DNA from 3 places in the Butyrivibrio sp. VCB2001 genome. Region 3 is predicted to be linked to each of the others. Evidence: riboswitches for the same ligand, from Rfam matches in the RefSeq annotation. Region 3 holds a riboswitch; each other region holds the start of a gene.
The links. Region 3 has a riboswitch for cyclic di-GMP ahead of G589_RS21115 (hypothetical protein). Riboswitches for the same ligand answer to the same signal wherever they lie in the genome.
Positions count from the first base shown of each region.

Region 1: another riboswitch for cyclic di-GMP. It lies ahead of G589_RS21835 (Ada metal-binding domain-containing protein); the one in region 3 lies ahead of G589_RS21115 (hypothetical protein).
Region 2: another riboswitch for cyclic di-GMP. It lies ahead of G589_RS0111970 (dynamin family protein); the one in region 3 lies ahead of G589_RS21115 (hypothetical protein).

Region 1 is NZ_AUIZ01000002.1:177,975-188,487, reverse strand. Features, by position in the region: gene G589_RS0103585 (TetR/AcrR family transcriptional regulator) at 1-323, opposite strand, end outside; gene G589_RS18785 (efflux RND transporter permease subunit) at 524-2,638, shown strand; gene G589_RS0103575 (hypothetical protein) at 2,662-5,550, shown strand; tRNA gene G589_RS0103570 (tRNA-Trp) at 6,008-6,079, shown strand; gene G589_RS0103565 (hypothetical protein) at 6,258-7,427, shown strand; cyclic di-GMP riboswitch class I at 7,584-7,660, shown strand; gene G589_RS21835 (Ada metal-binding domain-containing protein) at 7,721-8,200, shown strand; gene G589_RS0103555 (zinc-ribbon domain-containing protein) at 8,285-10,393, opposite strand; gene G589_RS0103550 (ion transporter) at 10,432-10,513, opposite strand, start outside.
Region 2 is NZ_AUIZ01000013.1:46,672-57,184, forward strand. Features, by position in the region: gene G589_RS19830 (ADP-ribosylglycohydrolase family protein) at 1-462, shown strand, start outside; gene G589_RS0111960 (hypothetical protein) at 459-1,055, shown strand; gene G589_RS19835 (RtcB family protein) at 1,030-2,316, shown strand; cyclic di-GMP riboswitch class I at 2,467-2,543, shown strand; gene G589_RS0111970 (dynamin family protein) at 2,609-4,285, shown strand; gene G589_RS0111975 (dynamin family protein) at 4,292-6,523, shown strand; gene G589_RS0111980 (dynamin family protein) at 6,525-7,799, shown strand; gene G589_RS21255 (CFI-box-CTERM domain-containing protein) at 7,801-10,368, shown strand; gene G589_RS0111990 (helix-turn-helix transcriptional regulator) at 10,334-10,513, shown strand, end outside.
Region 3 is NZ_AUIZ01000007.1:162,912-173,424, reverse strand. Features, by position in the region: gene G589_RS0109580 (Spy0128 family protein) at 1-317, opposite strand, end outside; gene lepB (signal peptidase I) at 487-1,065, opposite strand; gene G589_RS21115 (hypothetical protein) at 1,058-1,720, opposite strand; cyclic di-GMP riboswitch class I at 1,953-2,048, opposite strand; gene G589_RS0109565 (flagellar hook protein FlgE) at 2,287-4,053, opposite strand; gene epsC (serine O-acetyltransferase EpsC) at 4,291-5,190, shown strand; gene G589_RS0109555 (tRNA dihydrouridine synthase) at 5,192-6,163, opposite strand; gene G589_RS19455 (putative bifunctional diguanylate cyclase/phosphodiesterase) at 6,160-7,827, opposite strand; gene G589_RS0109545 (hypothetical protein) at 7,898-8,557, opposite strand; gene G589_RS0109540 (carbohydrate kinase family protein) at 8,636-9,601, opposite strand; gene G589_RS0109535 (glycoside hydrolase family 32 protein) at 9,598-10,513, opposite strand, start outside.

The DNA.
Region 1 (10,513 bases), on a different contig from region 3:
GATAAAAGTCCCTTGTTGGCAGCAAGTTCATCAAGGACATGGTCCATTATAAAGATGATACGCTCTTCAAAGTCTGTTATGCCCGATTCCTGCAGAGCATTGTAGGCCTGCATAAAGAGCTGCGAGGACTTGTGGGCGATGAGCCTGTTCCTTATATCATATTTGTCTTTAAAATAAAGATAGAAGGTTCCCTTGGCAACCTCTGCCTTATTCACTATGTCGGAGATAGAAGTCTTGTTGATGCCCTGAGATGTAAAGAGCTCAAAGGAGGCATTTAGAAGGTTTTCCATCTTCAGTTTCTTGTTTAGATCTGCTTTTCCCATTTGTTCACTTCCCTTTTAAACATATTATAGCATAGCGTCAAAGCGCTCGTTTCCATTTATTTCAAATGTAAATTATTAAAATGAAATAAAATTATGACTAACGGTCAAAAAAATATTGACCAGTGGTCATTTATGTGATATACCATAATACAGAAAGTGACCATTAGTCAATAATTTATTTCAAAAGAGGAGTGAGTGTTATGAATAAACTTTCAAAGCTGATAGTAAAGCTGAGATATGTAATCCTGATCGCAGCTGTAGCACTTCTGATTCCATCAGCAATCGGTTACTTTAACACAAGAGTCAATTACGATATCCTGACATATCTGCCTGAGGATATCGAGACCATGAAGGGCCAGGATATTCTTCTTGACCAGTTCGGAACAGGCTCTTTTGTCTTATTTGTAGCTGAGGGCATGGAGGAGAAAGATGTTGCAGCTCTGAAAACTAAAATAGAGAATGTGGACCATGTAGCCAATGTACTCTGGTACGATTCCTTCATGGATCTGAGCGTACCAATGGAGATGCTTCCAAGTAAGGTCTATGAAGCCTTCAACTCAGACACAGCAACGATGATGTTTGTAATATTTGATTCCGGAACATCTGAGGACTGCACCATGGATGCCATTGAGGAGATCAGAAGGATTTCCGACAAGCAGTGCTTCATGAGCGGAATGAGCGCCATCGTTACAGATACCAAGAACCTGGCCATGAAGGAAACACCTATTTATGTGGGCATCGCAGTTCTTCTGGCAGTCATAGTTCTTTCACTGACAATGGATTCCTACCTGATTCCGCTGTTCTTCCTTCTTAGTATAGGAATGGCAATCGTCTACAACATGGGAACGAATATATTTAAGGGAGAGATTTCTTTTATCACCCAGTCACTTAGTGCAGTACTTCAGCTGGGAGTTACCCTTGATTATTCAATCTTCCTCTGGCACAGCTATCAGGAAGAACTGGAAAAGACATCTGACAAGAAAGAAGCCATGGCAGCAGCAATTTCAGCCACCTTCCAGTCAGTTATCGGCAGTTCAATAACAACAGTCGCAGGTTTCGTTGCTCTGTGCTTTATGAGCTTCACACTGGGAATTGACCTGGGCGTTGTAATGGCTAAGGGCGTTGTCTTTGGTGTAATCGGATGCGTAACAATCCTGCCTAGTATGATCCTTATATTTGACGGCCTTATTGAGAAGACAAGACATAAACCTTTGATGCCTGAGTTTGAAAAGCTGCCCAAGTTTATTGCAAAGCATTATCTTGCATTCTTTGCAATCTTCCTGGCACTGATCTTCCCGGCACTTTACGGAAACAACCATACAAAGGTTTACTACGACCTGACTCAGACACTTCCTGACAGCCTTGAGAGTGTTCAGGGAGCAAACAAGGTCGATGAGAACTTTGATATGAACTCCGCATATATGCTTCTTGTTGATAAGAACCTGGATACAGCATCCATGAATGAGATGATATCCGAGCTTGAAAATACAGACGGAATTCTTTCCGTTCTCGGTGAAGATTCTGTTGTGGGACCTGCTTTCCCAAGAGAGTTCATTCCTGAAGATCTTCTGGATGATCTTCAGAGTGACGAGTGGAAGATGATTCTTTTAACAACTGATTACAAGATTGCTTCCGATGAGATCAATGCTCAGATCACGGAAGTAAACAATATTGTAAAGAGCTATGACCCGAAGGCCATGGTTGTGGGCGAGGCCCCTTGCACCAAGGACCTGATAAGCATAACCGACCACGACTTTCAGGTTGTAAATGCAGTTTCCATAGGGCTGGTATTCCTGATAATAGCCTTTGTACTGAAGTCGGCATCACTACCCTTTATCCTGGTTGCTGTCATTGAGTTCGCGATTTTTGTAAACATGGGTCTTCCATATTACACAAATACCACGATACCTTTCATCTCATCAGTTGTTATCGGAACCATCCAGCTGGGTGCAACCGTTGATTATGCAATCCTGATGACAACAAGGTACTTAAATGAGAGAAACTCGGGCCATGATAAGAAGGAAGCTACTCTGATAGCTCTTTCAACCAGCATGAAGTCAGTCATAGTAAGTGCACTGAGCTTCTTTGCAGCAACCTTCGGTGTTGGACTTATCTCCAGTATCGATATGATCGGATCTCTGTGTATGCTTATGGCAAGAGGCGCCATTATCAGTATGTTTACCGTACTTCTGGTTCTGCCGGCTATGTACATGTTATTCGACGGACTCATCATGAAGACAACCTTTGGACTTAATGTAGAAGAGAAGGAGCATCATCACATCGCAGATATGCTCCATAGACATAAAGTAGCATAAAAGTGAAATAGGAGGAGAAAACAATGATCAGAAAGAATTTAATCAAATCATTATCATTAGTAATGGCTACAATGCTGGCAGTTATGACAGTTGCCTGTGGCCACGCTGAGACAGATACACAGATTCAGGAAGCAGTATCAGAGACTGCAGAGGAAGCGGCCCTTGAAGAGAGCATGGTAAAGAATTCCCATGTTACAGGTACTGAGTCGGATGCCAGCAAGGTTGAGACAGTTTATGTTACAGCCGATGCCAACGGCGCAGTAAATGACGTGATCGTAAGCGAGTGGCTCAAAAACGCCACAGCTTCATCTGAGATCGCAGACACAACACAGCTTAAGGACATCGTCAACGTCAAGGGCGATGAGACCTACAAGGATAACGGAGATGGAACCCTTACCTGGGATGCAGAAGGGTCAGACATTTTCTATCAGGGAACTACTGACAAAGAGCTTCCTGTAAACATGAAGATCACATATACCCTTAACGGAAAAGAGATTTCTCCCGAGGAACTTGCAGGAAAGAGCGGAAGAGTAACAATCCGTTTCGAGTATGAGAACAACGCCAGACAGACGGTAAATGTTGACGGAAAAGACATTGAGGTTTACACACCCTTTGCCATGGTATCCGGTATGATGCTGGATGCCGATAAGTTTACAAATGTGGAGATCTCAAACGGTAAGGTTATATCAGAAGGCGGTAACTACGTTGTTATGGGTGTCGCACTTCCCGGACTTAAGGAGAGCCTTGATATCTCTGATGATAAGTGGGACAAGCTTGATGATGCCGATGAGATAAAAGAGAAGCTCTCAAACTCTTTTGAAATCACAGCAGATACATCAGATTTCGAGCTTGGTATGACCATCACTATGGCAAGCTCAGATATTCTCTCGGATTTCGGCCTCACTGATATTACAGGTTCTGATAAGATCGCTGATTTAAAGAGCGATATGGGAGACCTTAATGACGGTGGAAACAAGCTGGTTGACGGCGCACAGGCTCTTATGGACGGCGCAGTAGAGCTTAAGGATGGAACAGGCAAGCTCTATGATGGAACAACACAGCTCTATGATGGAACAGGCAAGCTCTACGACGGAGCAGGAACTCTTTCTGACGGCACAGGTAAGCTCTATAGCGGAACAGTTACACTTCGCGACGGAGCAGGTACACTTGCCAGCGGAACAGCTACACTCAGAGATGGTATCTCTGCTTATACAAACGGTGTTTCACAGGTTAATGACGGTGCTGTAGCTCTTTCAAAGGGTGTTAATACAGCAAAACAGGGATCAGAGGCACTTAAGGCCGGTGCAGGGCAGCTTGCAGAAGGCGCTACAAAGATGAATGAAAAGGTAGGCGGTATTGGACAGCTTCTTCCTGCTTATAAGACCAAGATCAACGGACTTACACAGGCAATGAATGCTAATGTTACAGCTCTTACAGCAAAGAGAGCTAAGCTTGTTAAGACACAGAACTTCCTTGCAACTGGAACGGACTGGGACTCAGACGTTGCTGAGATGATGGCTCTGATGGCAGGCCATGAGGTATCTAAAGCAGATGCTATAAAGCTTGTAAAAGGCGCACAGGATACTCTGGCAGCAGCTGCTGAGGATACACCATATCTTCCTACTCCGAAAGAAGCTGCAGCTGCAGCAGCACAGGCAGCACAGGCAGCTCAGGCAGGACAGGCTAGCCAGGGTGGAAATGCTGCTCAGACAGGGGCAAGCACAGATACTACAAATACTACTGAGACTACTGAAACAGGCAGTGTAGATACACCGGATAACTTCGATGAACTTGTACAGGAAGTTGAGACAGAGACAATTACTGAGGATGACAAAGAGCCTGAGGTAACAGAGCCGGTTGTAACAGAGCCTGTTACCATTGTTGAGGAAGAGGCACCTAAGGCTGACACACCTGCAACAACAACTCTTGATCTTACAAATGTAGAACCTGTAGGTGATGATACAGTAGTTACAACATCTCTTGCTTCGGAGTCAGACGGTGAAAAGAGCGCAGCTGAGTACGAAGCACTTATCGCTGAGCTCCAGGGACAGCTTCAGCAGGCAGTACAGGCTGCTAAGACAGCACAGGCAGCGGCTGAGGAGTACGGAGCTAAGGCTAAGGCAGCAGCAGATGGAATGCAGTTATACTATGATGCAGCTAGGCAGTACAGAGATGGTGTTGTTACCCTTAAGGCTGGCGTTGGAGCAGTTTCACAGTATGAGCAGCTTGTAGGTGCTACAGATGCTGCAATTAAGGCAATTGATGAGACACTTGCAAGTCTTGGAAATATCGGTCTTAATCCTGAGGAACTTGCAGGCATCATGACAACAATTGACTCAAAGGCCGTAGAACTTATGGATGGAACTAAAGCTCTTGCAGATGGTGCTAACCAGGTATACGGCGGAGTTGCTCAGCTCGATGGAGGACTTAAGGAGATCGGCGCAGGTGCTGATAAGCTTGCAGCAGGAACAGGTACTCTTGTTTCAAAGAACGGTGAACTTAACGATGGTGCAAACAAGCTTGCTGAAGGAGCAAACAAGCTTAGCGATGGAACTGCAGAACTCAAGGATGGCGCAGGTCAGCTTGACAGTGGAGCCAAGGAGCTTTTAAAAGGCGCAGGCGACCTCAATGACGGTGCAAAAGAGCTTAATGACGGCGCTAAGCAGCTCGATGACGGTGTTGTTACACTTGAGGACGGTATGCAGCAGCTTCTCGATGGCGTGATCAAGCTTGATGAAGAAGGAATCAAGAGACTTTACGAAGCATTCGACGGTGACCTTTCAGATTTCGCTGACAGAATGAGCGCAATCCAGGAAGCCGGCAGCAATTACAATAGCTTCGGCGGATCAAGCGAAGAGGAGAACAGCAGCGTTAAGTTCATCTTCAAGACAGACAGTGTTAAGAGTCTTTGATAGGGGAACAAGGCTGTGATGCAGTGATCTCTAGACTCCAAGCAGAATTTGTGGCAGAAGAGGGGAATAAGCCTCCGGGACATGCAAATGTCTTGCACAGAAGCTTGGTTTTAGGCAAATTTTGTGGCAGGAGAGGGGGTAAAGGCCTCTGGGACATGTAAATGGCTTGCGTACAATCTAAATTTTAGACAGATTTTGTGGCAGGAGAGGGGGCAAAGGCCTCCGGGACATGTAAAAGACTTGCGCACAATCTAAATTTTGAGCAGAATTTGTGGCAAAAGAGGGGGTAAAGGCCTCCGGGACATGTAAACATCTTGTGTACAATCTAAATTCGAGTGGAATATTGGGTTTTATGTGCGTAAATCTGCTAATTATTTAATGCATTTTTCTTATTTACAAACATGACATGGCATGCTATACTAATTTTCGTTGACGCGCTCATGCGCTGATACGGAATAGGGGAATCATACAATGGCTAGTATCACGGTCTCCAAAACCGTTCATGCGGGTTCGAATCCTGCTTCCCCTGCTAAATATGAAGAGCCTGAAAACAAATGGTTTTCAGGCTCTTTCTTTGTCTTCAAGTATAAAAGCATATTTTCATATTTCAACACAACACTTCAAACTACTGTTTATGCAATCTATACGCTATATTATTCTTTATGGGATATAATAAAAGTAATCATAATTTTAGGAGGATATATGCTATGAAGTGTCCAAGTTGTGGAGCTGAGATTGGTACAAGTAAGACCTGTGAATACTGTGGTGCTACTATTTCTGCGGATATGCTGAAAGAACAAGAGCAGCTTAACAAGAGAGGTTGTCCTAAATGTGGTAGTACAAACATAGAATTCAAAAGAGAAAACCAAGGAGAAATACGAGGAAAGAATTCTAAGCGAATAGTTCATATTACAGTTGGATATTGCAAAGACTGTGGTTACACATGGTATCCAAATGAAAGCGATGCTGCCCCTAAGAAAAACAACATGATATGGTGGGTTCTTGGTTGGATATTCTTCTTCCCGGCACCAGTAATGGTACTGATATGGAGAAAAAAGAATACTTGGGATATTAAAATTAAAATAGCTGTCACTGCAGCATTTTGGATATTGATATTTGTTTTAGGCTCAGTAAACAATAATAATACTACAAATACGCAAACTACAACTACCAATACTCAGATAGAAGAGCCTAAAGAAGCGCATATATACGATAATGCAGACGTTGTCGATCTTATGAGTGGTAGTGGTAATAATAAAATTGGCACTATGACACTTTGTCATGCAAATAAAACTGACTGTACTGAAGAAGCACTTTCAGATTGGTATACAAATTATGTGATGAAACATAGCGATTCAAATTTCCATGTTATCGTTTACGACGATGTGGCTGATAAAGGAGTATATACTGGTGGAACGGGATTTATTCAGAAAGATATTGCTATGACGAAAGAAACTGATGGTACTTATGCAATCGGTGATGATGCGGGATCAACAATATATACGGTGAATGATGATGGAACATTAACTGTTCAGATTACAATGGCTGATGAATCTGTGATTGAGCCTATTAAAAAGCAAGTAGATTCAATAATTCCAGATGAGTATAAAAACAGTGATATGTATATGGTCGATGTTGCTGGTATGGAAGGTCAAATGGAGTGTAATCTTACACTGGTTTCGGATACATTTGAAAATGCTGATTTACAAAGTATAGCCGTTGATCTAGGAACTCAGGTAAAGGAATTGAATTTAGGAATACAATATTTTTCTATAGCATTTCAAAAAGATGACTACACATTAACTGCAATATCCAATATTGATGATTTAAGTGCACAAGAAGCAACAGAGATTACTACTAAGACTTTTGATAGTTGATGGCAAAATGTATTATGGGGCAGTTCTTACGCTGCCCCATAATGCTAAATGATTTGCAGTGAGGGGGATTTATAAATTATTTATATGCTGTTTATTGCTTTAGACGGTGGGTTAGGTATAATTTATGTAACTAAAATGATAAGCAGTTATTTGAATATTTGTACAGGGTAAAACCGAAGTGATTCGGCGACACAAAACTATAGGGACTTTATCAAAGTTAGCCAGTTGCAAAATTGTTTATGGGCATTGCTGGCAGGGCAGTGCTTTTTTATTAAAATGAAAGAGGTGTAGTCATGAAAAATATGAATAGAAGACTTATAGCCATAATTGCTTCATTTGCAATTCTTGTAAATATATGCGTTCCGGCAAAAGTTACTTATGCTGCGAGCGGAGATGCTGTAGTATACATTACTAAGACTGGTGAATGCTATCATTCTTTAGGATGTAGTAGTTTGAAAAAGAGCAAAATAGAAACTACGCTTCAGAGTGCTATCGACAGAGGCTACAGAGCTTGTTCAAAATGTAAACCTCCAGTTCTGGATGCTAGTAGTGCGGCTGAAACTGTTACTAAAAATGCAAGTCAGATTACTACAAACAGTGCTGCTGTACAGTCAGAAGTCACATATGTAGGTAATGCAAATACAAAGAAATTCCATAAGTCTTCTTGCTATAGTGCTTCACAGATAAGTCAAGAAAACTATGTTGAATTTACTTGTGATAGAGATGATGTTGTTAATCAGGGATATGTTCCGTGTAAAAAGTGCAAGCCATAATGGTGAGTTTTCATTAAGATAAGCATGGCATTTTCAATGCTCTGAATAATTTTAATCCGGAGAGGTATATACTCTCCGGATTTACTATGGGTTAACATATTTCCAATGATATCCGCCACATCTTTCTGCTTTACCTTTGGCGCATTGTGCTAATGAACCGATGTTGAGATTATATGCTCTAGCTGCCTCGGAAATAGAATTAAAAACATCGCCTGTTTCAATACAGACGATTGGCTTTGAATTTAGTTTTGCATAATTCTTGACTCTTTCGACTTTCTTTTCTTCTGCGCATTTAGGGCAACCTACACCTTTGTTTCTGGTGTGGATGACTGATTGCCAACTATTTCCACATGTACGGCATATCCACCAGGCCTTTTTGCTGCTTCCAGCGCTAACATTAGTAGGTGTTAGATCGCCATTCTTTTTAAAGTCCCATTCACTAACCAAATCTGGATTAGTTGATGCTAAGTCGTTATATCCAGCAAGAACTCTCTTGTTTGTGCAGAATGGACAGTTACAGCCTCGCTCTGATACATGGCCGATAGATGATGCCCATTCATGTCCTTTTTCACATGTCCACCATATTTTTTGAGAACTTCCCGACACTACTTCTGTTGGTAGTACAGTGTTCTTTTTATAATTCCATTTTTCCAATAATTCAGGATGATTATCAGCGAATGAACCTTTGCTTTTTAATACATAATCATGATGCTTGGCTCCACAAATCTGCTTAGAGCAAACTGGACACCCGTTTTTATCCTCACCGGTTCGATCACTAATTGCAGCTTTCCATTCATGCCCGCATTTGGAACATGTCCACCACACTTTTTCGTTTGAACCGGGATGAAAAAAAGATGCTCTTAGATTACCGTTTTTGGTTCTGCTAAACTCAGATGCTATTTCAGGAAATTCTGATTCAAGAGACTTGTCTAATGCCCCTAAATACTCTAGAATTTTGAATTTGTCTCGTGTAATATTGACATTTACCTCGCTAAGTTTTCCTAAGTGATAAAGCAACTCACATATTGTGTTTTCCAATACCATATCGGACTGATTCAGTAGCTTAATTGCATGGTCGTATCTGATAATTGGAGAATCATTTTCAATATCGATTATCCTAATTAATTGTATTCCTTTCTCTTTGCAAAGTTGGTACTTTTTTGCATCACGGAGTAAGTTTTGGTGACTTCTGTGATATATCTTTCCATCATATTCTATCCCTGTTCTTTGGGATGGTATGTAAATATCGAGTTCCATTCCCCTAGAAAAGTCGCCTTTATAACTGTTGATTGCATCGGGAAAAACCTGTTTTAAATAGTAGTAAAAAGCTTGCTCAGGGAAAGATGTTCGTCTTCTTCTTGAACAAATGGGGCAACCTTTTCCTTTTGTCATGTTGTAAACTGCCATTTGATACTCGTGACCGTTCTTACAAATCCACCATATTCTCTTTCCTGATCCATAGGGCGTTGTTTCGGGAGTAGCGTGAGTATTCTTGGTGGGATGCCAAAATTGCACCAAATCAGGATAGACAGAGGCCAAGTCCTTTTTCCCTGTATTAGATACTATAGTATTATTGCTATTGCAATATGGGCATTTGGAATTAGTGTATGTTCTAAGTTTAATTGTGGCTTTCCATTCATGATTGTTGGCGCATTTCCACCAAACACATTTATTGCTGCCATAGCTTACATCATGTGGGGTTAACGAGCCATTCTTTACATAATTCCATTCGCTGGCAAATGATGGATGTGTTGTAGATAGGTCAGTTTCACCAATAATAGTTTTTTGCCCAGCACAATAGGGGCAACCATGACCTTGCCGGGTGCGATCACTTATTTTTGTTTCCCATTCATGACCATTTGAACAGACCCACCACACTTTTTTACTGCTATAACAAGCAACTTCGGAAGGCTTGATGATATTTTTGCTGTAATTCCATTCGTATAATAATTTGGGGAAATGTGTAGCTAAATCATTATAGCCACTAAGTATTTTTTTGCCAGCACAGTAAGGACATCCATTTCCGGAAAAAGATCTGTTTGCAATTACAGATTGATAACTGTGACCTTTGGGACAAATCCACCATGCTTTTTTGTTGGAATGAGGAGCATAGTTTTCAGGTGAGTCGGGATTTTTATTATAATCCCATTCTTTACACAATTCTGAAAACTCTGAAAGTAAATTTTTATCCATTCATTCACCTATTAAAAGTTTATTGATAGTGTGTTGTTTCAAGGATTCTTTTTTCTGAATTCTTCGAGTTCATTCTGGTATCCAGCAATTATTATTCCTGCTGGTAATGCCACTATAGCG
Region 2 (10,513 bases), on a different contig from region 3:
CTTAGGAGTGGTAAAACCAAGGAGGAAGTGAAGGCATATATCTCAGAAACATTTGACTATGACCTGGACAGAAAGCTTGATGCCATCAAAAAGAACTATAGATTTGAGGTTTCATGTCAAAAATCTGTTCCAGAAGCAATTATTGCCTTCCTGGAAGGCGAGTCATATGAGGAAGTCATTCTCAATGCTATCTCTCTAGGTGGAGATAGCGACACAATAGCATGCATGGCAGGTGCTCTTGCAGAAGTTGTATATAAGATCCCAAATCATATGAGAGTGGGTGTGATTGAAAATATTGCAAATCAGCATGAGCTAAAGCCAAGAGACTTTGAGTTCTATAACAAAGTAGTTGTTAAGAAGAAAAACCCTGATTTCCAAGAGCCACCGGTTGAGTTTGAGTATAGTAAATTCAATCCTTTAGAGTACTTGAAGGAATTAGGATTAGGAAGGAATCTGGAATGAACGCAAGTGATGTTATAAATAGGATAGCTGAATACTTTGACAAGGAAGAATTGAAATATGATTACAATGAAGAACTAATGCGTTTTGACTATGGTTTCTGCATAGATAACGAGATCGTTCAGAAGGCGGATTGCCTAATCCTTGTTGATTCAGACGGAGATGATTGCCAGATTGTGGGATATCCAAACATAAAAGCTAAGCCAGAAACCAAGAAAGAATTGGAATCTCTTTTGTTTGGAATTAACTGCAATATGTTCCGTGGTATGTGGCAGTTATGCAAAGATGAAGTTCGCTACATAAGGAGTCTGGCATTGGAAGGAGATGCAGTTCTTACGGATGAGATGCTTGATATTGCTGTATTTAGCGTACCAAATATCATAGCAAAATATGCAGATTCGATGATAGCAGTAGTGATGGGATATTCTACTGCAGATGATGAACTGAAAAAGTTGTACGAAGAAGAGGATACCGAAGACCAGAGTGAAGAGGCAGAGGAAAACTCCAATCAGACAGAGTACGACTTTGATGAACTTGAAAGCATTTTATTATGGGTAAAAGGTGATAAGGATGAAGGAGATAACAGGAAAGTATAATACCGCAAAGGTCTTCACAGATAACTGCGAAGATGTTTGTGTTGAGCAGATAAGAGACTTACTGGATCAGGAACCATTCCGTGATTCAAAGGTAAGAATCATGCCTGACTGCCATGCCGGAAAGAGTTGTGTCATTGGTTTTACAGCTGATTTGGGAGACAAGATCATTCCCAATGTGGTAGGAGTTGATATTGGCTGCGGAATGTTGACAGTAGAACTTGGCAAGGAAGCCATCGACTTTGACAGGCTTGATAAGGTTATAAGGCAATATGTTCCTTCCGGAAGAGAAGTTAATGAAGGACGTCTTATGAGATTTCCCAAGCTTCAGGAGATGAAGTGCTACCGTGAGCTTCAGGACACTAAGAAGATGGAAAGAGCTATTGGCTCACTTGGCGGTGGAAATCATTTCATCGAGATTGACAGGGATGATGATGGAAACCATTACCTTGTAATCCATACCGGAAGCAGAATGCTGGGAACAAGAGTCTGCGAGATCTATCAGAAGATGGCGGTTGGCCTCCACACTGGCAAGGAAGCACTTTGGGATGAAGAGGACAGGATTAAGAGAGAGTATAAGGCTGCAGGTAGAAGATCAGAAATTCAGGAAGTGATCAAGGAACTTCACCGTAACTTTAGACAGACCACTCCGGATCTTCCGCTTGACCTATGCTTCTTGCATGGAAAGTACAGTCAGGACTATTTATATGATATGAAGATTTGCCAGGAATTTGCTGATGAGAACAGGCACATGATTGCTAGGATGATCATTGATAACTATGGATTCAAGCCTCTTGGAGAGTTCACTACAGTTCATAACTATATTGATCATGATAGTAACATAGTAAGAAAGGGCGCTGTTTCAGCGAAGAAGGATGAAAGGCTCATTATTCCCATCAATATGAGAGATGGCTCTCTGATTTGTGTCGGAAAGGGCAATGATGATTGGAATCAGTCAGCTCCTCATGGTGCTGGAAGAAGGTTCTCTAGGACAGAGGCTTTCAATAGATTCACAGTAGAAGAGTTCGAGAAGGCTATGAGTGATGCTGGAATCTACACTACATGCGTTAATCATTCAACGCTGGACGAGAGTCCATTTGCTTATAAGGGAATGGGAGATATAGTTGATAATATTGAGCCTACAGCTGATATTGTGAAGATCATAAAGCCGGTATATAACTTCAAGGCTAACAGTACTACAGTCAAGAAGACTACAAGACAGATTGAGAAGGAAAGTGAAAACGAAAGTTCTAATGACGAGTAATGTTTGCTAATGCGTTCAAATTGATTTAAAAAAGCGAGCGCAACAATTTATAAACACCTCATTAAAAAAGAGTGTTTTTACTGTAAAGATGCGGATTTGCAGGCTTGTTAACATTGACACATTTTGTCCGTCTCACTAATATTATTTTATAGGAATTCTTGGCAAAGCAGCCGAAAGACTGTGACGTAAAACTATTAGGGCCTTTAACATGGTAGCCAGTTGTTAAAGAATTTTGCATCGTCAGGAATGGCGGTGCTTTTTTGGTTGACAATGGAGATTAGGAGGAAGAAATATGCTTGATAGGCAAACAAATGCAAATAAAGCAAAATTAGCGTTGATGGTGGCAGAAAAATATGGTTTTGACGACATTGTAACTGGTCTTAAGCAATTTGAAAAAATTAATGAAAATTATAAAGCGCATATTCTTCTGATTGGAGGATATAGTGCTGGAAAATCAGCGTTACTAAACAAGTTTATTGGAAAGGATGTACTTGTAGAGAATCAAGGACCAGAAACAAATGTTGCTACCGAACTATATTATTCTGTAGATGAAAAAATACTTGCCAATAATATTGATGGCACAGTAGAGGAGATTTCGTCGCCGGATAGCGTAGATGTCTCAAAGACCAGAAACATAAAATACTATATCAATAGCGAAAACATAAGGACACAGAATGAATATGTTATTGTTGATACTCCAGGATTTGATTCTGGAATCGAAGCGCATAATAAAGCGCTTATGCAGTACATCGACAGGGGAACAGCATTCATTCTGGTTATAGATTGTGAAAAAGGGACAATTTCAGATAGTGCTTTAGACTTTTTGAATGAGGCTATGAGGTATAGCACAAATATTTCGGTAATAATTAATAAGTGTGATAAAAAAACACCACAAGAAGTTCAAGACATTAAAAATCACATTGAGGAATTGCTACTTGGGTTCTGCGGAGTTGAATTCAATGTCGTTTGTACGTCAATTCATGATCCTGAAGTGACGAGTCAAATCAAATCAGTAATACAAAGTTTTGATTCACGTAAAATGTATGAACAATATGTTACTGCGAGGCTACAGACATTATTGGATTCTTTATTAGCTTCGCTACGTCTTTTGAAGGAAAAACAAAAATGTGACACATATGAGATAGATGAAGAGATTCGTAATAGAGAATATGCAAAAGAGAAACTTCTTGAGCAAATAGCGTCACAGAAAAAAAGGCTAAGTATTAAGCTCCACAATGAGGTAAAAGAGAAAATTCTTAGTAAGATGCATAGTCAACTTATGGTAAATGCTCCTATTTTGGCAGATGCATATAAAGGAGGGGTAGAATTATTTCAACAGAGAATAATTGAAATAATTCGTCCCATACTGATAACTGAAGTAGAGGGATATTCTGCAGTAGCCTGCGATGATTTTATTAAGCATCTAAATTATAGCTCGCTTGAAAATGTTAAGAATTCAGAAGAGATTGCGGAAATCGTTAATAATGTATACAACAAGATAGTATCTCTTAATGAGGCTCAAAATTTGCTGTGTACAAATATAGATTCAAGCGTAGGAGATGACGAGACCAGGCGTAAGGTTAAAGCTGCCTACAAAACAATAACATCATTGTTGGCTATCACCACAGAGGTCGTAGCTCCACCACTTGAATTAATTATTGTATTTTTGCCGGATATACTAAAATTCTTGGGAACATTAACCGGGAATACTGAAGAACAGCAGCTTGTTGATGCAATTCAAAAAAAGATTATCCCTCAGGTTATTGCCAAGATTCGTGTAGAGTTAGATAGCTCTCTATCCGATGTTGAGGATGCAATGATTGAGAGTATTAGCTCTAATATAGAAGAGATATTGGAAATAGAGAATGAAGCGCTTGAAATTGCAAAAAAGAGAAAAGAAGAATCGATAGCAGATTATGAATCATTTGTCGCTGAAATAGATGCTGATATTGCTGCGTTACGAAAGTAGGTTACCATGGGTGAAATGAATAGTGAATTATCAGAGAGATTGTTATCAGGACTAAGGGAGTTTAAGGGGTTTTACACTCAAGATTATTATTATGAATTTGAAGATAGAATAACAGGTATAGCTTCGCAAATAGAGGAATCAAGGCGGAAGGGACGGCTGCTAAAAATAGGAATAGTTGGTGAGGTAAAGGCTGGGAAATCATCTTTTCTTAATGCGTTGCTTTTTGATGGAGAGGACATATTGCCTAAAGCAAGTACGCCAATGACAGCAGCACTGACAAAGATTACATATTCAGAGACTCAATCTGCGAAAATTGTTTTTTACAGTGAAAACGAATGGGAAAAAATAAAAATGTTGTCTCATGAATATGATGAATCATTTGAAGCAATGTATGTGGATTATTGTAAAAAGCATGAAGAACAGCAAGCTCGGCTGCAAATGAATAGCATGGAAAATGTTGGATTCTATAATTATCAACCTCCGAAAACAAAAGAGGAGATGAAGATATCATTTGATAAACGTATTCCGTTAAAGCAAAAAGCATGCAAAGAACTTGTAGTAATGGCTGAGAGTAAAAAAATAGGCATCAATGAACTTTTAGGCAAAGAGCCTACAATTGAAATAAGAAATATGCAACAGGAGCTTCAGGATTATATTGGAGTAGATGGAAAATACACTCCTATTGTGAAGCATGTTGAATTGGAAATGAATAATGAAGTGCTTAAGGATATAGAAATAGTTGATACGCCTGGATTAAATGACCCAATTGTAAGTAGAAGTGAAAAGACAAAAACATTTCTACGAGATTGTGATGTTGTTTTCTTGCTGAGTTATTGTGGAGAGTTCCTGACACAAGATGACATTTCGTTCATGTGTGAGACTTTACCGAACGAAGGAGTGGAGAACATCATAATTGTCGGAAGCAAATTTGACTCGGGGATTTTAGATGATAATAAGTCAACAGATTATCGAATGGCGGCAAAATCATCAGCAAGAATCTATAGAGAGCAAGCAGAAAATAATATTAATAGATGTATAAATGGGGGATATAGAAATGAGACTGTTATTAAAATTAAGGAATCATTACCACCATGTTTTGTTTCTTCTGTTTTGTTTTCTTGTGCTGTAAAGAAGAAAACAAAACAGGGTTATTCTGAGCTCGAGGCACATATAGTAAATAGACTTAGAGAGCAATTCTCTGATTTTGTTGATGATGAGAGCACTCTTTTATCGTTATCTGGGATATTGGAAATAAAACAAAACAAATTAAAGAGAATAAAAGATGATAAACAGGCAATAATTGAACAGAAGAATGCAAACATTGTTGCTAATGGGAAAAATGCATTGCTAAAAATTTTGGAAGATATAAATATTCAAGCATTACAGAACCAGGAGGATTTGAGGAATTACGACAAAGATCAGTTGGAGAAAAAACTAAAGGCCTTGCAGACAAAACTAAATACTATGAGAAGGGAAATAAAGAATATTTTTGAAAGAAGCGCTGTTGACGCAGAAAAGTTTTTAACTGGGTTAAAAGTGTCAATAGAAAAAGAAATTGATAATTATATTGGCTTTGATGTAGAAACAAAAGTACATACTGAGGAAGGCACATATAGTTATGGTTTTTTGGGAGTCATGAAAGGAAGATATACACAAGAGATTACAACTTATCACGCAAATATATCTGATGTCATTACTAACCTTCGACAATATATTAGCAGATGTAAAGAACTGTCAAATAGTGAATTCGAGAAAATAATCAATATCAATACTCTTAAAGAGGAAGTTAAAACAACGGTAATTGGTGCTTTTGAACTTGGGGATAAGGACTTTAACGAAAACGATGTACTTATTCCATTAGAAATAGTTATTAAAAAAATCCAGATTCCTCAAATTGAAATTGAGGTCTCTGAATTTGAACCTATTATTATAGACGCATTTTCTGGTGCTTCTGTTACAAACGAGACAATACATGAATTACAACTTCTTGAAAATAAGGCTTTATCTAAAATTTCTGAACGCGTGAAGCAAGAAATTGATAAATGCCAACAGAAAGTTGAAAATTTGATGTCAGAGCAAGCAGCTACTTTCGTGGATAATATAATTCGATTATTGACAGATAATATTGAGACACTTAGAACACAAATTGATAATAAGGAGAATGCTATCAGGCAATACGAAACATTATGCAACATGATAATAGAATACAAAGCAGCAGTAAAGGACATGGAGTTATAGAATGGGATTGTTTGATGATGTTGTCGTAGAAAACGTTCTTAATGGGGATGTTAATGACTATGAAGATAATAAAATACTATCAAATAAAGAGAATGCGTTAAAGCTGATTTCTAAAGTGCTAGAAATTAAAAAAGGCAGATATTATCAATTAAGTAGAATAGATAGATTGGATAATATGATAGATGATGCCTTTTTGTCTTCTTTAAAGAAAATCCAAATGGCTAACGAAGCCCAGATTCAGATCGAATTGGCAAAATTAAGCGATAAACTCATGGAGCAAAAAAAATATACTATATTAAGGAATAAGGCGACGATAGGCATTGGAGGAAAGTTTAGTGCTGGAAAATCAAAGTTTATTAATTCGTTACTGAAATCGGGAGAGGAATTCTTGCCGGAAGATCAAAACCCGACCACTTCTATTCCAACATATATGATTTATGGAGAGAATGAAGAAATAAAAGCATTTACAAGAGATGATAATGAAGTTCTACTTAGTATAGAAGAAATGCAAGCTTTAACGCACAAGTTTTTCAAAGAATATCATATTGGTTTTTCTTCCTTTATCGATAGTCTTGTAATTGTAAACCCTGATCTCCCATACAAGGAGTTAGCCTTTTTAGATACTCCAGGATATAGCAAAGCAGATGAGATTGGAAAGGGAAGAACACAACGAGAACTGTCTGATAAAAATCGAGCTTATGAACAATTAAGAAGCGTAGATTATTTGATTTGGCTTGTAGATATAGAAAACGGAACCTTAGTTACGACGGATATAGATTTCATTCTAAAAGTCGGGGTTAGGACGCCAATTCTTATTGTTGCTAATAAGTCTGATAAAAAGAGTGAAAATGAAATAGCTTCAATTTTGGACGAAATAAAAAACAGTGCTATTGGCGCAGGCATTAACTTATATGATGTAACTGCATATTCTTCACGAAATGGTCAGGAATGGCATGATAAAGGAGTTATTAGTGGCTTTTTTGAGTATGCTTTGAACAACCCCATAAAAAAGGACGACATTATAGCAAGAATTGAAGATATTTCAGATGGAATTTCAGCGGAATTGAAAAGTAAAATTGAACACAAAACTAAAGAACGAAATGCGTTATGCGATATTATCTATAGGTCCGATAATATTTTGGAAATAAAATCATTGGTTGATTTGTATGGGGATTCTATGGAGTCTCTAAGGAGCATGAAACAATGTCGAACTGAATATAACAGGACGATAAGAAAGATTAAAAATTTGTTGAAAGAACAGTATTTAGGGGAATAATATGGATGATGCAAAGCGATATTTAGATGTTATTGCAAAGCTTATGAATGAAGAAGAAAATGAGGCGTCTTTATTAGAGGCAAAATATAATCAACTTTATGATTACATCCATGAGGACCTGGCGGATGGACTTGATCAAGGATCATATACCGCAAATTCAGACATTATCAGAAAACTAGATGAACTACTAAAGAAGTATAGAATCTTCAATGCGATTCCAGAATTAGCTGAAAAGCATCTTTTTGTGGTGCGTGGTGACTCATATTATATAGAAAAGATAATAATGAGCAAAGTATTACCAAACTGTTCATGGATAAAACACAACAATAATGTTCCCATCATCATTGTAAATGGTCAGAAAAGTAACAGCGGGTTATGGGTTTTGACATACATGAATAAGCTTGTACATATCAATAGGAATGAATACTTTTGCATTACAAAAGAGCTATTCAAACAGAACATTGAAATCAGAAAACTCGTAAAAGGTTTTTTAGTTTATGCACCTTACAAATATGAAGAACTAAATTTCATGCTTGTCCCTGGGTATACCGAAGACAATAATGATATCTGTGAAGGGTTGATGGGAAATGGATTAAAAGAATATTTGTTAATAGATCCTGATAAAAAATGGGAAAGAAGTAGTAATAGGACTCTTTTGGGAGAAAGGTTTTTATTATGCCAAGATAAGAGTGCTTTGATCAAAACTAATAGTTTGTTATATGACCGTTTTGAATCTTTTGAATATGATGATATTTATAACTTATTGAATCAGCAGAATACAAAAGTAATCAATTTCAATATTGAAAGCCAGATGCTAGAAATCTTAATGGATGCTCAGATTTACTATCATGATTCGATCAAGAGAGTTACTGGCTTAATTGAACGTCTGACTAAAGATTCATTTATGCTGAATGATGTAAAAGTTAAAGGTCAAGTATCTGAGTATAGAAAGAAGGCTGTTGATAGCAAAAAAGATTTGGAACGCGGCAAAAATACATTGACAGAATTAATGAATAATATTGTATGTCTGACTTCAGAATATGAGAGATTGTTTTCAGATGCTCTAATGCATGATTTGGGTGAAGGTATTGATGCAAATGATTATATCTCTACACTCTTATGTGTTTTTTTTAAATCTATTAGGGCTGAGAATTACAACGAAGCAAAAAAATGTGTATTCCGTTTGAAACGTGCCAATTATCCTTTTATTGAGATTTTTGATGAATATTTAAACGTAAAAAAGGGAGGAGAAATATCCTCTAAATGTAAAAGTATATTATTAGAAGTATTAGAACCTTCATGGGAAATTGCAAAAATAAAAATTGATTTATCTAATCAGTTGAAACTTAACTACAAAGATTTAAAGGACCTTGTGAGATATGTAGATGGACACTATGATTTGGGAAAAGAGTATTTCTTTTTAGCCAAAAGAGAGATTGATGAAAAAAACTATTTATCAGCTAAATTTTATCTGGATAAGGCACTGGAATATGATTATCCAAAAGCGGGCGAAGAACTAATAAAGTTGGCCCAAAAAGATGATAGCGTTGGTGTTGACATAGAAGAATTGGCTGAGAATCTTGTTCCAGAGGCAAATTTTATAGTGGGAAGCGAAAATGTTATAGCGCACCCACGCAAGGGGCTTACAAATCTCAAAATGGCTGCGTCTAATGAACATTACGGCGCTATAAAGATGGTTGCTGAGATGCTGTTTTCTGATTGCCGTGAAATCACGTGGCAGGAAATGGAGAAAGAAACTAATAAACAAAAAATATGCAACGTTATACGTTTATATGGATATCTTAGGAAGGTAAGTAATAGCGAGGATGATAAACCGCTGTTTGAACTTAGGCTGGGGTTAATGTATCTTAAGCTGAATGATTATTTAAGGGCTTATGAGTATTTAAAGAATTTAAAAGATTTCGAGGCGCAGTATCAATGTGCTAAAATGTACCAATACGGAAATGGCGTAGCAAAGGATTTAAAACAGGCGTTGAAGCATTATTCGAACTGTGCTCCATCGTATAGGGATTCTAAATCACAAATTGCAAAAATAAAAGAATTACTCAATACTGACACTTCAGGTACTAGTCATATCAAATCATATTCTGCTGATAAAACATATAAGGCGGAATCTACGACGACAAGTTCATCTAGTAGTTTTTGCTTTATTACAACAGCTGCCTGCCTTGCTCTTAATGAAAGCAAGGATTGTCAACAATTGAACGTACTACGATGGTTTAGAGATACACATATTTTAGCGAAGGATAGAATGGGAAAATCATTGGTTGAAGAATACTACAGGATTGGCCCAGAGATTATTAAGTGTATAGATAGAGACTGGAATCCAAAAGCTTTATATCTAGAGCTATGGGAAGATTATATAGCGCCTAGTTGTCAATTAATTAATGAACAGAAATGGGATGAAGCAAAGTGGCTATATATAAATATGGTAAAAACGCTTTGCGAGACATACTCTATTAGAGTTGTTGATACAATTAGTGAGCATTATGGCATCAATATGGAGAAAAATGATGGACAAAGAAGCAAAAAATCTAAGAACCCTTGACATGTACGTTCGTTTATGTGAGGGGAAAGTCCTGAACAAACATGAAGAAGCTCTCCGATTCGGTGTCGATGAGCGTTCTATTCAGCGCGATTTAAATGGAATCCGAGAATATCTTGCTGATCATGCTGGTGAGTCAAAAGGCGTA
Region 3 (10,513 bases):
GAAACCTTCTCTTCTGAAGCATTCTCCTCTACAGTTTCTGCCTCAGCATCCCCACTCTTTTCTTCCTCAGCCTTGATTTCTTTGTTTTCCTGAGTCAGTTCGATGAGCTCCTGCTCAAATTCTGCATCAGCAGTCGGAATAACAATGCCCACCTGATCCAGCGCTTCCTCTGTCATGGCTGTTGCAGGTTTGTTAAGCCCATAGAGCGTTGCCGTACCTGTCAGAAGAGAAACACAAAGAGCGAATACAAGCCACTTCTCGTATCTCTCGTGTTTCTTTATGTAGTTTTTGGCGCGATTCTCATCTATCTTGCGCATTTACTTAAGCTCCTACCTTCTAAAACCCTAAACTTTACTTAAACTTTATAAACTTTATATAAACTCCCCAAGAGTAATCATAAAACGTACTGCAATATACAAAAAATATCTTCACTTAAGACTTTCGAAATCGTTTTCGGAAAAAGGTCGCAAAAAAAAATACTGAAAATTACAGTCCTCCGAAGCTCCCAAACGGATAAACTCTGTAAATGATCTTTCCAATAAGCTGTTCCTTGGTCACACATCCTACAACACTCGATCTTGAATCGATGGATGCGCTTCGGTGATCTCCCAGAACGAAATACCTGTTTTCCGGAACCTGATAAGGAAACTCGATATCCGTTGGTTCCAGGCTTCTGTCTGAAACATATTCCTCAGTAAGCTCAACTCCGTTGACTGATACCACTCCGTCAGCATCAATGTTGATCCAGTCTCCCGGGGATCCTAAAACTCTTTTGACCAGTACCTTGTTGTTATAGTAGAACGCCAGTAGATCACCGGGTTCAAAAGAGCTTTGGTTCTGCGCTATTACTATCTCTCCGGTATCAAGTGTCGGTGTCATCGAATCTCCGGTAACTTTAAGTACCGTTACAAAGAAACTTGAAACCAGAACTGCCAGAGCTGCGACCGTTACAACAACGATCAGAGTGTTTCGAAGAACCCTTCGATATTCTTTTTTGTTGTTCTCCCTCTTAAGCTCTTTTCTCAGCTCATCAACCGAGGGCTTAAGGCTCTGTGTATCACTCATCAGCTTTGCTTGTTTCTTCCTTCTTCTTGCGTGTCCTTGTAGCCACCTTAGCCTTAGTAGTTGTCTTGGCCTTAGTTGTTGTCTTGGCCTTAGTAGCTTTTGCCTTAGGCTTTTCCTCCTTAGGCTCCTCTATAGGTTTCTCATCAGTCTGTACCAGAACCAGTTGCGACCTTGCAGCTGCAAGATCCTTCTGGAAGTCCATATATTCCGCTTTGGCTTTATCTTGTAGTGCTTTGACATAGGTGTCTGCTGCCTTCTGCGCCGACTCCAGTATTCCACCGATCAAAAGCGAAGCCTCAGCGAGGTTTCCGGATTTTTCTATTTTGGTCAATGAATCATCAACCTGAAGTTGAAGCTCATTTTTTTCTCTTTGAAGTCTGGCCTTGAGTCCTGCAATATCTTTGTCGAACTTCTCCTGCATCTGAGCCTTCTGTTCATTAAATTTGGCTCTCATCTCCGCTTTTTCTTCATCGAAGCTCTTTAACAGTGCGGCTCTTTCTTCGGCCATCTGCTGTTGCATTGCGAGCTTCTCACGCTCGAGTTCTTCCTTGTATTCCTGTTCGTGTCTCTTAGCTGCCTCTGCTTCCTCCGAGAAGTTGATCATCATCTCAAGGAGATCTGCTCTGCTAAGTTTCTTAAGATTAACTTCTGCCATCTTGGCCTTCCAGATCTTGATATTTACTCTTTGTGCTCTGCACAAAAAAGGTATCATGTCCGGACTAATCCGCATGATACCTCGAATTGCAAAATTTGCACAAAAATAAGGCATACGCAAAATAGTCCAATCGTACGTAGAACAATTACTAGTACTAAAATCCCAAAAAAATAGACCAACTGTTTACCCCTAAACAGCCATGGTCATTTTCTATGGTGCCGTTTAATCCAGCACCAGCAACTGGCTGTCTTCTCACATTTTTAATTAAACGTGTCAAGACCCTTTAGCTTTGCGTCACCATCTCACGATGGCTTTGCCTTTATTCTGCTAAGATAAAACTTAACTCAAGAAAATAGAACTACCCTACACACAATAACTTCTAATCACGTTTCCCCTTATCGCGTGAATTCAATATATAACATAATTTATATTTTGACAATAAGTTTTTTCACAGAATTTTCACAGTTTCCAAAATAAAAGAGCCGGAAGATGCTCCGGCTCTGTGATTTAAAATTACAAAAAAATTAAAATTAATTTTGGTTTCCGCTCGTTGACCTTTTATCGTTTTATCGTTTTAGTCCTTTAAGTATCTGAAGCATCTCGTCAGAAGTTGTGATAACTCTGCTGTTTGCCTGGAATCCACGCTGTGTTGTGATCATGTCAGTGAACTCTTTTGCTAGATCAATGTTACTTCCCTCCAGTACTCCGCTGTTCATGTAGCCACCGTCCTTGGTGATATCCTGGATCATGGCTGCACCTGAGTTAAGAGATGCCTGGTAGAGATTATCTCCGACCTTCTCAAGACCCATGGCATTTGAGAACTCAGCTACTGCTATCTGAGCCTTCTTGATGGTCTGTCCGTTTGAGTAAGTTCCGTAAACTGATCCGTCGGTTCCGAAGGAAAGACCTGTGAGCTCTCCATTAGCATACCCCTTATTTAAGCCCTTGGTATCACCCTTGTATGCATAGATTGTTGATGAATGATTATTCATCTCACTTCCATAATTCGTTGTATTAGAAAAGTCTATATGCAACGGTCCAATCTTAGCTGCATCACCTGCGAATGTAAATGTGTGGTCTTTACTTGTTTCATTGGAGACACCCAATGTGGTTTCTAACAAACTATAAAACAACCTAATATGTGGATTATCTATTTCGTAATATATAAGTCCACCTTCACCATGTCCACCGGAAGAAAAGTTTCCAGTCTCAGCACCATAAATTCCATAATCTACTAATGGATCAATAGGATATTTGTTACCATTCTCATCTGTAATTTCCTCTAACGTAAAACTATAAATTATGCGATCCTCAGGATTACTCTTTTCATAGCTGTCATACTTGATAGAAAAGTGCAGAGTATAATCTTTTCCATCCATACCTGGAACAGTCTTATCAAATGTCGAATCACCTATGTTTCCACTTATTCCAAAATAGACAGACTCGAAATTTCCCTCTTCACCATAATGTAATTCATTTTCACCTACAACATAATTGATACTCGATGCAGAAACCCCTTGAAGCTTTCCATCATTTTTGTTGTACGTTAATAATACCGAGTTATCCTTACTTGTATTCTCTACTTTATTACCATTACTATCAAGTATCTGATCTATCGTAAGTTTGTACGTACTATTATCTGTATCAGCATTATCTGTTACACGAAACTTCAGTGTATATGTTTGTCCATCATTTCCATATACCTCAAGGCTCTGAATTTTACCCTCTTCAAGAGAAGGATCGAACTCGTCGAAATTCCCCTTAAAGTATGCCTCGGACGTTGCGCTTCCCGGCATAATATCTGCCATTCTGGTTGTAATGTTTCCATCTGCATCCACTTCAGTAACAGCCTGCCTGTCGATGAGCCTTAATTTGCTTACAGTCGCTCCGTCAGCAACTCCGCCATCTCCCATTACACCCATTACGTAGTATCCGTTGTTCTGGGTTACAAGATCACCCTCAGCATCGATTGAGAATGAACCGTCTCTGCCGTAGTTGAGGATCTGGCTGTCAGGGCTGATGATAAAGAATGATGGTCCTGTGATCATCAGATCCATTACATTGTTGGTTGTGATGGCTGAACCCTGTGCTGCAATATTTGTATATACAGAACCGAGCTTTGATCCAAGACCAACCTGAGCTATATTGGTAGCTGCAACTCTCTGGCCTGCTCCTGTTCCCTCTTTTACTGTCTGATAAAGAACATCCTGGAAGCCGGTAGCCTGTGATTTATATGCAGTTGTATTAACATTGGCAATGTTATTACCAATGACATCCATTTCAAGCTGATGGGTTTTAAGTCCGGCGACAGCCGACCACATTGATCTCATCATAGTACACGTACCTCCAAAACTATTATAAGGCTCTTCCTTTGTACATCCGTGTACCTAAGTGAAATCCATTTTCCGAAGATTTTTACATATCAAAAGACAGGCGGAGATATTCCGTCATATTTTTTATCGAATGATTAAACAGATAACTTTAGAGCTAAATCAAACTTTTTGATATTATTTTTATTCACTTAGTGTATAATTGGTGAAAAGACCATGTATTATGGGAGATGATAATCTATGGATTTCAAACAGAATAACAATTCACCTGAACTTAAGAATGAGATAAAAGACATCGTTGATCTTATTCTCTCCGACTATGAGAAGGGACGCGACGTCGATAAGATGGACGTTTACAATCAGCCCGATCGCGACGCGGTAAAAGACATTGTGATCAAGCTCATTCGTATTATTTTCCCGGGCTATTACAGGGACAAGGTTTACAAGAGCTACAACGACAACAACAGAATCGCCGTTGTAATCGAGGACGTTATCTACAACCTGCAGAAGCAGATTGCCATCGCCTTCCACCACAGTCCTGAATATTTAAACGCAACCGACAGCACTCTCGACTGCGGAGCAAGATGCATAACTCATGAGTTTTTCAAACAGCTCCCCAAGATCAGAGAGTACGTGGACACAGACCTTCAGGCCTGCTATGACGGAGATCCGGCAGCATACAGCAAGGGAGAGATCATCCTCTCCTATCCGGGGCTTACGGCATCTACTATTAACAGGATCGCCCACGAGCTCTATCTTCTCAAAGTGCCTCTCATCCCCAGAATGATGACTGAGTATGCTCATTCCAAAACCGGTATAGATATTCATCCCGGAGCCACCATCGGCAAATATCTGATGATCGATCACGGAACCGGAATAGTTATCGGCGAGACCTCCATAATCGGTGACAACGTCAAGATCTATCAGGGCGTAACCATCGGTGGTCTCTCCACAAGAGGAGGCCAGCAGCTCAAGGGCACCAAGCGTCACCCCACCATTGAGAGCAACGTTACCATCTATGCAGGAGCTTCAATCCTGGGTGGCGAAACCGTCATCGGCGAGGGCTCGATCATCGGAGCTAACGCCTTCATCACTTCATCCGTTCCAGCAGGCAGCAAGATCAGCATGCAGAACAGATAACTTAAATAAACTCACAACTTGCAAAGATATTGTTGACCGCAGCATGGTATTCACCCTTGCTGCGGCTTTTTCTTATAGTCTTCAGGTACTTATCGCAGTCTTTGAAATGAACGTGCAGAAATGCCCAGTGCTCAAGCATCTTGAAGATGACATTCCTATCTTCCGGGATATACTCGGCATAAGCAGCATAAAGTTTATCAAGGTACTCCTTAAGCTCACCGGGTTTTAGTCCTTCTCCGCCTCGTAGCTGCCTTACAAGGGATGGATCTGTCAAAAGGCCTCTTCCAATCATCACGTTATCAAAGGTAAGTTTTTTTGTTTCTTCTATATTAATAGTAGAAACGTTTCCATTATAGCAAATATCAGCATTTCCACCATTTGACTTATAGGCTGAAACAGCTCTTTCAAATGCTTCGTATCTCGGGCTTCCGCTGTAGAAGTCTTCCCTTACCCTTGCGTGTATCGTCAGCTCTTTTACCGGATATTTCGCATAAATATTCATGAGGGTGTCTACCTCGTCCTCATCCTTAAATCCAAGCCTCGTCTTTAATGATACCTTAGGAAAAGAGTCTTTTTCTATCCCTTCAAATATCTCATACAGCATCTCATCCAGGTACTCAGGGTCCTGTAAAAGACCTGCTCCCTTATGCCTGTTTACAACTGTCGGGGCAGGACAACCAAGGTTTAAATTGACCTCTTCATATCCAAGCTTTTTCATCTCTCCCGCTGCCCAGAGAAAGTCCCCGGCATTTCCTGCCATAATCTGAGGAACCACCTGATTTCCATAATCATCAAATGCGTAGTTCTTGTCGGGAAGCACATCTTTCTTTTCCCTGTTCTTAAAGTGATGAACGCTTGTTGCAGTTAAAAAAGGCGTGAAGTACTTGTCTACTCCATCGCCCATTATCTCTTTGTGTATATTGCGGAGGGGATAAAGAGTTATCCCCTCCATAGGTGCATAGTAATATTTCATTCCGGACTCTCGTATTTCTTCTCAAATTCTTCCACCGGCATCGGCTTATCGAAATAGTATCCCTGGAACATCCTACAACCCATATCCTGCAGGTATTCCAGCTGTTCCAAGGTCTCAACGCCCTCGGTGACAACACTCATACCAAGCTCATGCGCCATGTCGATGGTATAGTTAAGTATAACCCGTGCTCTGTTCTGATTTTCTGTTTTCCTGAGGAACCCCATATCAATCTTGAGCACATCGGCATTAATATCTTTTAACATATTAAGAGAAGAATATCCAGACCCAAAATCATCAATCTCAACCTTAAAGCCTGCCTTTTGCAGTTCAAGTATGAGCTTTGCGCACTTGGTTACATCGGAAGTTACCGCCGTCTCCGTAATCTCAATATTGAGAAGCGCCGGGTCAATCTGGTATCTGTTTATCAGCTCAGTGAATTCCTTCTTGATATCGAGATAATACAGATCTTTTGGTGATACATTTACAGAGATCTGAATCCGATCTCTCTCAGTGTCCTTCCACTTTGCAAGCTGAAGAGCCGCCAGTTCCCATATATACCTGTCAAGCTTGTAGATAAGATCAGCCCTCTCAAGTACATCAATGAATACTCCGGGCTGGATCAGACCGTTATCCGGATGCATCCACCTGGCAAGAGCTTCTGCTCCGAATATTCTTCCGTCAGAATAAACCTGTGGCTGCAGATAGATTCCAAACTGCCTGTTGATGATGGCAAAGTCAAAGCTTGATAAGATCTCTTTTTCCAAAAGAGCATTGACCATCATCTCATCGCTGTACCAGGCTATCTCGCATACGCCATCCTTCTTGATGGACTTGCAAGCCATATAAGCCCTGTCACACATAAGGGTTATGTCCATTGTAGGGTCTGTGATCTCGTAGATTCCAATCTGCATGTGAAGGGAATATGACTTGCTGGTAACCTTACTGGTAACCTCTCTTACAAGCTTCTTAAAGTCCTTCTCAACGAACCTTTCCTTCGGCATGCAAATAGCAAAGTGATCGCCGTTTATCCTTCCGTAGATATCATCCTCTTTGACATGTTGGATCATCAGATCGGCGATATTGATAAGGATATCATTACCCTTCTCCAGACCAAAGAGCTGGTTAAAGAGCTTGAAATCCTTGATATTTGAATACAATAGAATATATCTTTTATCTGTTTCTCTGAGCCTGTTCTGGGCAGCCTCTTTAAAACCTTCCCTGTTATAGAGTGTTGTCAGCTCATCATGTGTAAGCCTGTACTGCTCTCCTGTTCCGTTCTCAACAATATCCGACAGGTTTTGGATCGTGTACATATAACCGATGGGCTTATTGTTAGAATCCAGAAGATATCTGTAACGAACCCTGTACAGGCGCTCCCTCTCCTGACTCTCAAAAAGCCTTGTCCAGGCAGCTGTGCTCTGCTCAATACCAAGGCTGTTCATCCAGTCCTTAAAAGCTTTATATACGCTCTCTAAACTGAACTCCGCATGGAGCAAACTAAAGGCGTGCCGATTGGCATAGACACACTTTCTGTTGACATCAAGAAAGATTATGCCCAGTCCCATCTGTTGCACGCCAAAGTTAAGAAGTCTGGCAATAGTAGCCGGCTCCACAGTATCATCTACATAGTATGCATTTTCCCCAAAAGTCTTATCTGCATCCATAATGTAATTTTACTGTTTTTTCGAAATAAAATCTATCAAATTTTGATTTTATTTTGCAAATACTGTTAATTCAGCTTCTTCTGTTACGTCTCTCAAGTGCCCACCAGACAAGGGCAAGAGCTACAATCGCAAGTAAAAAAAGATACTGCGTCTTTATCGCAAATCCCGAATGCTCACGATTGCCATTTTCCTTGCCATCCTGATAAAGGATAAGCGTTGTTCCGATATCACGTGTGCTGATTGAGAGCGTGTCAGCCTCCTCATCCACATCTTTTTCAAGCTCACATACACCCATGACATTGGTCATGGCATAGTAGGCTCGTTTTTCTGCTACAAGATATCTGGGAATCTCATACTGAAACTCCACTTCATCATAGAGAGTGTCTATTTCGCTTTTTTCTCCACCACTGACACTCTTTTCCGCCTCAACTTCAAAATATACTCCGCTGTTTAAAGAGCCTGTCAGCATCTCTGCCTTTTCTATTCCTTTCTCAAAGCGCTGAACCTCATCTTCGTCATCAAGTTTATCGGTCATGGAATACCTGAATTCCAAAGCAGCATTGCTTCCCTCACTGATCTCTTCAAGTTCTCTGGCAGTAAAGCAAGCCTCTACAGCTTTGTAATAGTCACCAAACCTGATCTCGGGCGCAGCTACTTCGATTTCGCTCTGAGAGCTCTCCATTATCGTTACGGATCCTTCTCCGTATGTAAGCTGAGTTGTTTCCTGCATCTATCCCTCCGGACAAATTTGTCTTAATTTGATTATACAACAGAAAAAGCCCGCTAAAAAGCGGGCCTGTACTATCTGTTATTTTGACAGGAAATTTTGAACTTCCTCTTTCTTTGGCATTACTGAAAGCGCTCCTCTTCTGGTGGTGATGATAGAAGCTGCAGCATTTGCAAAATCAAGGCACGAAAGGAGCTTATCCTCACTTAAGTCCTCAAGGCCGTTTTTGCAGACATAATCGATCGCGCAGGCGCAGAATGTATCTCCGGCTCCTGTTGTCTCAATTGTGTCAGGATTTCTGTAGCCGTCTTTTTTAACCACCATGTCCTTATAAAGAGCCATGCTTCCATCAGGGCCAAGAGTAGCAAAAACTAGTGGTATATCAAATTCCTCTTTAATCTTTTGAGCGCCGGATAGGACGTCACTCATCCCCGTAAAGAGCTCAACTTCATTGTCGGATATCTTTAGAATATCGCAGTTCTCAAACCCGTATCTCATTGCCTTTAGTGCCTTTTCTTCCGACTCCCACAGAGGTGCTCTGTAATTGGGGTCAAAAGAGATCATGGCTCCGCTTTTCTTTGCATGAGAAATTGCCAGCTTTGTCGCTGCAGCTGCCGGTTCATCTGTCATGGAGAGCGTTCCGAAATGGAAGACTTTTGTTTCCTCCAAAAGCCCTTTTACCCTGTCCACATCACCTTCGCTCAGCATCATATCCGCTCCGGGCTTTCTGTAGAAAGAAAAGTCACGATCACCGTTTGCAAGCTTATTTACAAAGGCAAGAGTTGTGTGTACTTCGCCATCCAGGAAAAGACCTGTCGTATCAATTCCCTGCTTCTCAACTCTCTCCTTGAGCAACCTTCCGAAGAAGTCATCGCCGACTTTACCGATGAACGCTGTCCTGTTCCCGAGATTCTCCAGCATGGATAACACATTGCATGGTGCTCCACCGGGGTTGGCTTCGAACATGGGATTTCCCTGCTCGCTACCACCATTGTTTGTAAAATCTATAAGCAGTTCACCAAGGGCAACTACGTCAAATTTACTCATCTGTCTTTCCTTTCAAGCTCGTACATCTCAACATCCATATTCAGCTCTCCGACTGCTTTAAAGCTGATGCCTTCGGCCTTTACGTCAGTGAGAACGACCATTGACATAACCTGCTCTCCGTCGTTTATGAACAGCTCCATGGAGTAACGGTCAAGGATGAGTCTGAGCTTTATGTTTCCTTTGTTATTTGCCACTCTGCATCTTCTCTGGTGCACGATGGCTCTTCTGCTGCCGGAATGCTTTCTGTCTATCTTTACGATATTAAGCTCCGGATCATACTCAACTGTTGAGTATGCCTTACCGTTATCTGCAAAGCGAACTTCAAACTTCTTGTAAGAAAGCTCATCAGAAAGGCTGCTGACATTTATTGTCATGTCTATGCATCTGCCCTCAATGCTTGAAAGTGATACGCTGTCAGATACAAGTACATTCTGTCTGCTGATTCTTTTGCCGTAATAATTCTCAATTTCTCTGACGGGTTTCTGGATCAGTTTGCCACCTCTAAGGCTGATCTCCCTCGGGAAACTCATCTGACCAAACCAAGGGAAATCATCGCGCCTTATGCCACAGGTATCCCAATTCTGCATCCATCCGATCATAACTCTTCTGCCGTCATCTGTAAGGATTGTCTGAGGTGCATAGAAATCAATGCCGTAATCAACTGCCTGGCAATTCTCCTCACAAAAATCGCCTTTTTCATTGAAGGCACCGATCACACATAAGGTTCCGTTTCCGTTGTGAAACTCAAGTTCCTCAGGAAGCATGTCCTGCGGGCTTGTGAGAAGGAGCTGCTTACCATCAAGAGAGAAGTAATCAGGGCACTCCCACATAACGCCGAATCTGTGGTTGTTCTTGATGACCAGCTTATCATAGGTCCACTTAAAGCCGTCATCGCTGACATACTGAAGTATC